Regions from separate parts of the Pseudomonas antarctica genome, predicted to be linked through region 2. Evidence: predicted binding sites of a transcription regulator. Region 2 holds the regulator's gene; the other holds the start of a gene.
What was found. The regulator FliA, encoded in region 2, starts transcription of late flagellar genes. The targets are predictions, from matches to a motif close to CTAAAGTTTNNNNNNNNNNNGCCGNTAA.

Region 1 (3,964 bases), 490 kb from region 2:
CTGGCTGTGGGTCTGGCCGCCGTAAATGCCGCCGCCGCAAGGCATGCGCATGGTCAGCGGGGCAGTGAACTGGCCGGCCGAACGATAACGCAGGCGCGCCGCTTCCGAGATGATCTGGTCGGTGGCGGGGTACACGTAGTCGGCGAACTGGATTTCCGCGACCGGGCGCAGGCCGTAGGCACCCATGCCCACGGCCACGCCGACGATGCCGCTTTCCGAGATCGGCGCGTCGAAGACCCGCGAGCTGCCGTACTTGTTCTGCAACCCTTCGGTGCAACGGAACACGCCGCCGAAGTATCCGACGTCCTGGCCGAAGACCACCACATTGTCGTCACGCTCAAGCATCACATCCATGGCCGAGCGCAGGGCCTGGATCATGGTCATGGTGGTGGTGGTCATGGCGGTTTCCAGTTCAATGCTGTTGTTGTGATCGTTCATGTCAGATCCCCAACTCTTGACGCTGGCGCTTCAAGTGCTCCGGCATCTCTTTATAGACGTCTTCGAACATGGTCGCGGCGCTTGGAATCTGGCCACCGGCCAGGGTGCCGTACTGTTCGGCTTCTTTTTGTGCCGCAATGACTTCGGCTTCAAGTTCGGCACTGACCGCCGCGTGTTCCTCTTCGGACCACTGGCCAATCTTGATCAGGTGCTGCTTGAGACGGGCAATCGGGTCGCCTAACGGGAAGTGGCTCCAGTCATCGGCGGGGCGATATTTGGAAGGGTCATCGGAGGTGGAGTGTGGACCGGCGCGGTAGGTGACCCACTCGATCAGGGTTGGCCCGAGGTTGCGGCGCGCGCGCTCGGCAGCCCAGGCTGAGGCGGCGTACACCGCGATAAAATCGTTGCCGTCCACACGCAGGGAGGCGATACCGCAGCCGACGCCGCGTCCGGCGAAGGTGGTGGCTTCACCGCCGGCGATGGCCTGGAAGGTGGAGATGGCCCACTGGTTGTTGACCACGTTGAGAATCACCGGCGCACGGTAGACGTGGGCGAAGGTGAGGGCGGTGTGAAAGTCGGATTCGGCGGTGGCGCCGTCGCCAATCCAGGCCGAGGCGATCTTGGTATCACCCTTGATCGCCGAGGCCATGCCCCAGCCCACGCCCTGTACGAATTGGGTGGCAAGGTTGCCGGAAATCGTGAAGAAACCGGCGTCTTTGACCGAATACATGATCGGCAACTGACGGCCCTTGAGCGGGTCGCGCTCGTTGGACAGCAGTTGGCAGATCAGGTCGACAAGCGGCACTTCCCGGGCCATCAGGATGCTTTGCTGACGATAGGTGGGGAAGCACATGTCGTCGATGTTCAAGGCCAGGGCCTGGGCGCTGCCGATGGCTTCTTCGCCAAGGCTTTGCATGTAGAACGACATTTTTTTCTGACGTTGGGCGACCACCATGCGGTTGTCGAAAATCCGCGTCTTGAGCATGGCGCGCATGCCCTTGCGCAGGATCTCGACCGGTACGCCTTCGCCCCACGGGCCAAGGGCCTGGCCCTGGTCGTCGAGCACGCGAATCAGGCCTTTTGCCAGGTCGGCGGTGTCGGCGGGTTCTACATCGATGGCGGGTTTGCGCACCAGGCCGGCGTCGGTCAGACGCAGGTAGGTAAAGTCGGTCTTGCAGCCTGGGCGGCCCGAGGGTTCGGGAACGTGCAGGCGCAATGGTGCATATGGCTGATTCATGGCTTTCTACGCTCGATCTTGTGAATTCTTGTAGTGGGCGCGCTAGCTGACAGTCAGTCTCCGGGTAGGAGAAATCTTGTCCTACAAACATCATAGGCGTGGCGTAGAAGAATATTTATCTGTGTTTCGTTGCGCTCGCGATCATTTGCGGATAAAAAAACTGCATAACCATAAAAAACAGGTGATTTTGTCTCATGCGCAAACTGGACCGTACCGATATCGGCATTCTCAACGCCTTGCAGGAGAACGCCCGCATCACCAACGCCGACCTGGCTCGCTCGGTCAACCTGTCACCCACACCGTGTTTCAACCGGGTCAAGGCGATGGAGGAATTGGGCCTGATACGCGACCAGGTCACGCTGCTCGACGCGGATTTGCTCGGGCTGCACGTCAACGTGTTCATCCACGTCAGCCTGGAAAAGCAGAATGAACTGGCCTTGCAGCAGTTTGAAGGCGCAATCTCGGACCGCCCGGAAGTGATGGAGTGCTACCTGATGGCTGGCGACCCCGATTACCTGATCCGCGTGCTGGTGCCGACAATCCAGTCACTGGAACGCTTCATGATGGACTTTCTGACCAAGGTACTGGGCGTAGCCAACATCCGCTCAAGCTTTGCGCTCAAACAAGTGCGTTATAAGACGGCGTTGCCTTTGCCGCCGGATGGCTTGATGGTCTGATTAAAGGTAGACGGCGGCGCTAAGTTGCGCTGCCGAGTCAAATGCTGACCGTGTCCAGAGACGTTTCCATCTTTTTATTGATGCTCATCAATATAATCAGGACTTTCATCTGAGCGTTCCAATGCACCTGCTAAGCTGAATTTTTAAATGGCGGGATACGTCATGGATAATCAGCAATTAATATGCCGTGCGCTCTACGACTTTAATCTAACTCAGCTTTCTATTGCCGCAGCACTGGAAGATATGGCCGCGCTGATCGAAACGCTAAGTTGCCTGCCGCCGCCGATCAGTGCGTCATTGAAACGCCACCTGGAAACGGTCGGCCGAAACTGTGATCGCTCCTGTAATGCGATGTATTCGCTACTTAGTGAAGAGGCTGAAGTCGAATGACCTGGCGGGTTGTACGCAAGGGTGGGGCAACTTTGTTTGTTAGCTAAGTAACAGAAAAGTCTGAACGTTGTTTGCCGAAATAATAAATTTTTACGTGAGTGCTCACATATTTTTCACACATGACTACACACGATGGTAGCTATAAGCCACTTAACTAATAAGACCAGGCAAGAGGTGAGTAGCTATGTCCATGAGATCCTTAAAGTTAAACCTCCGTGCCGCCCTTTGTTTTGGCGTCGTGTGCCTTCTGCTATTAATTCAGGGGGGCATGACGCTGGTAAAAGTCGATACCATTTATGCCTCGACGGTTGAAATTGAAACCAACTGGCTGCCGAGTGTTCGTCTGGCCGGGAAAATCGACTCCGCCCTGTATAAGCTGCGCCTGGAGTTGCGCGGCTTTGCGATGGACGTGGTCATGAAAACTCAAGGCTCACCGGAGACAATCCAGAGCATCCGGGCGGACCTGACCAAGGTCGCCGAGAGTTATGCGGCCATGGTGTCGAGTGCCGAGGAGCAGGCTAAATATGACGAGGTCCTCGGTGGTATTCGAAGTTACAACCAGCAGGTCGACGGCTTTCTTGCGATCGCTGCCACAGGGGACGCTGCACGGCTCGCGGTCTACATGCATGACGTGCTGAGCCCCATCGCCGTAAAGGTACAGGGTTCGATCAGCGAATTGATCCAGTTGAACGAGCGCGGCTCGCAGCAGGCCGTGCAGGTCGCCGCCAGCGAGCACACTGCGACGCGTCTGTTTACCTGGGGGCTGATGGCGGTTTCACTGCTGTTGGCCGTGGCAGTCGCCGGCCTGTTTACCCGCAGTATCATTAAACCGGTACGTGAATTGCTCGTATCGACCGCGAAGATCGCTGAAGGCGACCTACGCGTGGCGATTACCGTGGATGGCAAGGATGAGCTAACGGCGCTTCAGCAGTCCACGGCGGCCATGCAGATGAACCTCAAGACCACCTTGCAGAACATCTCCGAAGCTTCCGGGCAATTGGCTTCGGCTGCCGAAGAGATGAGTTCGATTACCCGTGAGTCCAGCGCAGGCATTGAGCGCCAGAGCCAGGAAACCGATCAGGCCGCCACGGCGGTCAATCAGATGACGGCTGCCGTGGAAGAAGTGGCCCGCAACGCGGTCTCGGCCTCCCAATCGACCCAGGACTCCCAGCGCTCGGCGAAAATCGGCCAGGAGCGTGTCACCCAGACCATCGCTGCGATT
Region 2 (3,964 bases):
GGACAGCTACCGTATTGGCGCCCAGGAACAGCTTAAGACCCTGGGCCGCATCCTCAATGTGTCGGTGACCCACGTCGACGCGGGCCAGTCCCTGGCCAACGCGCTCGACCCGTTGCTGCGCAAGCGTGTGGTGCTGATCGACACTGCCGGCCTGCAAGCCAGTGATCCGGCATTGCGCATGCAGCTGGAAAGCCTGGCTGGGCGTGGCATCAAGTCAAAAAATTACCTGGTGCTTGCAACCACCAGCCAGAAACAGGTTCTTACCGCTGCCTATCACAGCTACAAGCGTTGCGGCCTGGCGGGTTGCATTCTGACCAAGCTCGACGAAACGGCGAGCCTGGGTGAAGTGCTGAGCCTGGCCATCAGTCATGAATTACCGGTCGCCTACCTGACCGACGGGCCGCGGATTCCGGATGATTTACATCTGCCGCGCCGTCATCAGTTAGTCAGCCGTGCTGTCAGCGTGCAAATGCAAGAAGAGCCTAGCGAGGAAGCGATGGCCGACATGTTCGCCGACCTTTACCACAACCCGGCAAAGCGGGTGGGTTGAAGGGCAGGATGAACACCGTGAAAAGTATCTACATCGATGGTCTGCAAGCGATTCACGCGGCCAAGCCATGTAGCCTGCGTCTAAGCAAGACAAGGTAAAGAAATAAAATGGGCAGCATGCATCCCGTACAGGTGATCGCGGTGACCGGCGGCAAAGGTGGCGTCGGAAAAACTAACGTGTCAGTGAATTTGTCCCTGGCCCTGGCAGAGCTTGGCCGTCGGGTCATGCTGCTGGATGCTGACCTGGGGCTGGCGAACGTCGACGTTCTGCTGGGGCTGACACCCAAACACACCCTTGCCGATGTGATCGAGGGCCGCTGCGAGCTGCGCGATGTGCTGCTGCAAGGTCCCGGTGGCATTCGTATCGTGCCGGCGGCCTCGGGTACCCAGAGCATGGTGCATCTGAGCCCGGCGCAGCACGCCGGCCTGATCCAGGCGTTCAGTGACATCGGCGACAACCTCGACGTGCTGGTGATCGACACCGCCGCCGGGATCGGCGAGTCCGTGGTCAGCTTCGTGCGCGCTGCCCAGGAAGTGCTGCTGGTGGTCTGCGATGAGCCCACCTCCATCACCGATGCCTACGCCCTGATCAAACTGCTTAACCGTGACTACGGCATGAATCGCTTCCGTGTGCTGGCCAACATGGCCCAAAGCCCGCAGGAAGGGCGAAACCTGTTCGCCAAGTTGACCAAGGTCACGGATCGCTTCCTCGATGTCGCCTTACAATACGTTGGCGCAGTTCCCTATGACGAGTGTGTGCGCAAGGCTGTGCAAAAGCAGCGTGCAGTCTATGAAGCGTTCCCTCGTTCGAAGTGCGCATTGGCGTTCAAGGCTATTGCCCAGAAGGTCGATACTTGGCCGTTGCCCGCCAACCCGCGCGGGCATCTGGAGTTTTTCGTCGAGCGATTGGTGCATCAGACGAGCGCAGGACCGGTGCTATGACAGCCAGCGGCTATAACCTTTACAAAAACTCGGCACGTGACAGCCAAGGCGAATTGATCGAGCGCTATGCGCCCCTGGTCAAGCGCATTGCCTACCACTTGCTGGCACGCCTGCCTGCCAGTGTACAGGTTGAAGACCTGATCCAGGCCGGCATGATCGGCCTGCTCGAAGTGTCGACCAAATACGACGCGAGCAAAGGCGCGAGTTTCGAGACGTATGCGGGTATCCGTATCCGTGGTGCGATGCTCGATGAAGTGCGTAAAGGGGACTGGGCGCCGCGTTCGGTACACCGCAACACGCGAATGGTCAGTGACGCAATTCGTGCAATTGAAGCAAAAACAGGTCGTGACGCTAAAGATCATGAAGTTGCGGCCGAACTCCAATTGAGTCTCGACGATTACTACGGGATTTTGAACGATACCTTGGGCAGCCGCCTGTTCAGTTTCGACGACCTGTTGCAGGACGGCGAACACGAAGGGCTGCACGAGGACGGCGCGAGTGCACATCTCGAACCGTCGCGCGACCTGGAAGATGAACGCTTCCAGGGGGCGTTGGCGGAAGCGATTGCCAATTTGCCTGAGCGTGAGCGACTGGTGTTGGCGCTGTACTACGACGAAGAGCTGAACCTCAAGGAAATCGGTGAGGTCCTGGGGGTCAGCGAATCGCGTGTCAGCCAGCTGCATAGCCAGTGCGCAGCCCGCTTGCGGGGGCGATTGGGAGAGTGGCGCGCGCGCTGACAGGCAGTGTGGGGATACTGCAGCGCAATTAGGCGAGAGGTGAAAAGCCTTTCGCGGGTTCGTTCCGTGGTACCCCTGGCAGTCCTTTTTGTGTAACGCCTGTTGATTGAAATGGCGCGTCCAGGTGCTGGGCGCGTTTAAGACTGCTTGGAGGTCGAATTGGACAAGAACATGAAAATCCTCATCGTTGATGACTTCTCAACGATGCGGCGGATCATAAAAAACCTGTTGCGTGACCTTGGGTTCACCAACACGGTCGAGGCGGATGACGGCCTGACGGCGATTCCTATCCTCAACAGCGGGAGCATCGACTTTCTGGTAACCGACTGGAACATGCCGGGCATGACCGGCATCGACTTGCTGCGTCACGTGCGCGCCGATGAAAAACTGCGCAGCCTGCCTGTGCTGATGGTGACCGCCGAAGCCAAGCGTGAACAGATCATCGAAGCCGCCCAAGCCGGGGTTAACGGTTACGTGGTTAAGCCATTCACTGCATTGGCCTTGAAAGAGAAGATCGAAAAAATCTTCGAACGCATCCACGGCTGATGCCACCACGGGGGAGCTATGGAGCATAAAGAATCATCGCAGGCAGACTTTGAGTCGACCCTGAAAAAGCATGCTCACCAGTTGGTCGAAAGCCTTGAAAAAGGCCAGTTCGGCGACGCGGTGCAGTTAATCCATGAGCTTAACCAGACCCGTGACCGCGGCCTGTACCAGGAAGTGGGCAAGCTCACACGCGAGCTGCACAGTGCGATCGTCAATTTTCAGATTGACCCGCACATGCCCCAGGCCGAAGAAATCTCGCAAATCACCGATGCCACCGAACGCCTGTCCTATGTGGTCAGGCTGACTGAGGCGGCGGCCAACCGCACCATGGACCTGGTGGAAAACGCCACGCCCCTGGTCAATGGCATGGCGACCGAAGCGCAGGCCCTCAGCGTTGACTGGGGCCGTTTCATGCGTCGGGAAGTGGGGGCTGAAGAGTTTCGTGAGTTGGCGCGTCGGGTCGACGCTTTTCTGTCGCGCAGCGAAGAGGAAAACCGCAAGGTTGCCAGCAACCTCAATGACATTCTGCTGGCCCAGGATTACCAGGACCTCACCGGTCAGGTGATCAAACGCGTGACCCAGTTGGTCACCGAAGTGGAAAGCAACTTGCTCAAATTGGTGCTCATGGCTGGCCAAGTTGATCGTTTTGCCGGCATCGAACATGACCGCGAAGCGATCCTCTCGGAAAAAGATCCACAAAAACATCTCGCCAAGGGTGAAGGTCCGCAGATTCATGCCGATAAACGTGAAGACGTTATGTCAGGTCAGGATGACGTAGATGACCTGTTATCCAGTTTAGGCTTCTAAGGAGCACCCACATGAGCTTCGGCGCCGATGAAGAAATCCTTCAGGATTTCCTTGTAGAGGCCGGCGAAATTTTAGAGCAACTGTCCGAGCAACTGGTCGAGCTGGAAAGCCGCCCGGATGATGCGAACCTGCTCAATGCAATTTTTCGCGGTTTTCACACTGTAAAAGGGGGCGCCGGCTTCCTCCAGCTCCATGAGCTGGTGGAGTGCTGTCACATCGCCGAGAACGTATTCGACATCCTGCGCAAGGGTGAGCGACACGTCGACTCGGAACTGATGGACGTGATTCTCGAAGCATTGGATGCGGTCAACGGCATGTTCAGTGAAGTGCGCGAACGTGCACCGATCACGGCGGCCACGCCGGAACTGCTGGCCGCCCTGGCG

Region 1: a site for FliA is predicted at 2,796-2,823, ahead of A7J50_RS18025 (methyl-accepting chemotaxis protein). Genes of this name have one in related genera too.

The regions. Positions count from the first base shown of each region.
Region 1 is NZ_CP015600.1:4,034,874-4,038,837, reverse strand. Features, by position in the region: gene A7J50_RS18040 (alpha-ketoacid dehydrogenase subunit beta) at 1-438, opposite strand, end outside; gene A7J50_RS18035 (3-methyl-2-oxobutanoate dehydrogenase (2-methylpropanoyl-transferring) subunit alpha) at 440-1,675, opposite strand; gene A7J50_RS18030 (Lrp/AsnC family transcriptional regulator) at 1,870-2,352, shown strand; gene A7J50_RS31415 (hypothetical protein) at 2,515-2,742, shown strand; gene A7J50_RS18025 (methyl-accepting chemotaxis protein) at 2,927-3,964, shown strand, end outside.
Region 2 is NZ_CP015600.1:4,524,273-4,528,236, reverse strand. Features, by position in the region: gene flhF (flagellar biosynthesis protein FlhF) at 1-550, shown strand, start outside; gene fleN (flagellar synthesis regulator FleN) at 658-1,491, shown strand; gene fliA (RNA polymerase sigma factor FliA) at 1,488-2,228, shown strand; gene A7J50_RS20460 (chemotaxis response regulator CheY) at 2,400-2,774, shown strand; gene A7J50_RS20455 (protein phosphatase CheZ) at 2,793-3,581, shown strand; gene A7J50_RS20450 (chemotaxis protein CheA) at 3,593-3,964, shown strand, end outside.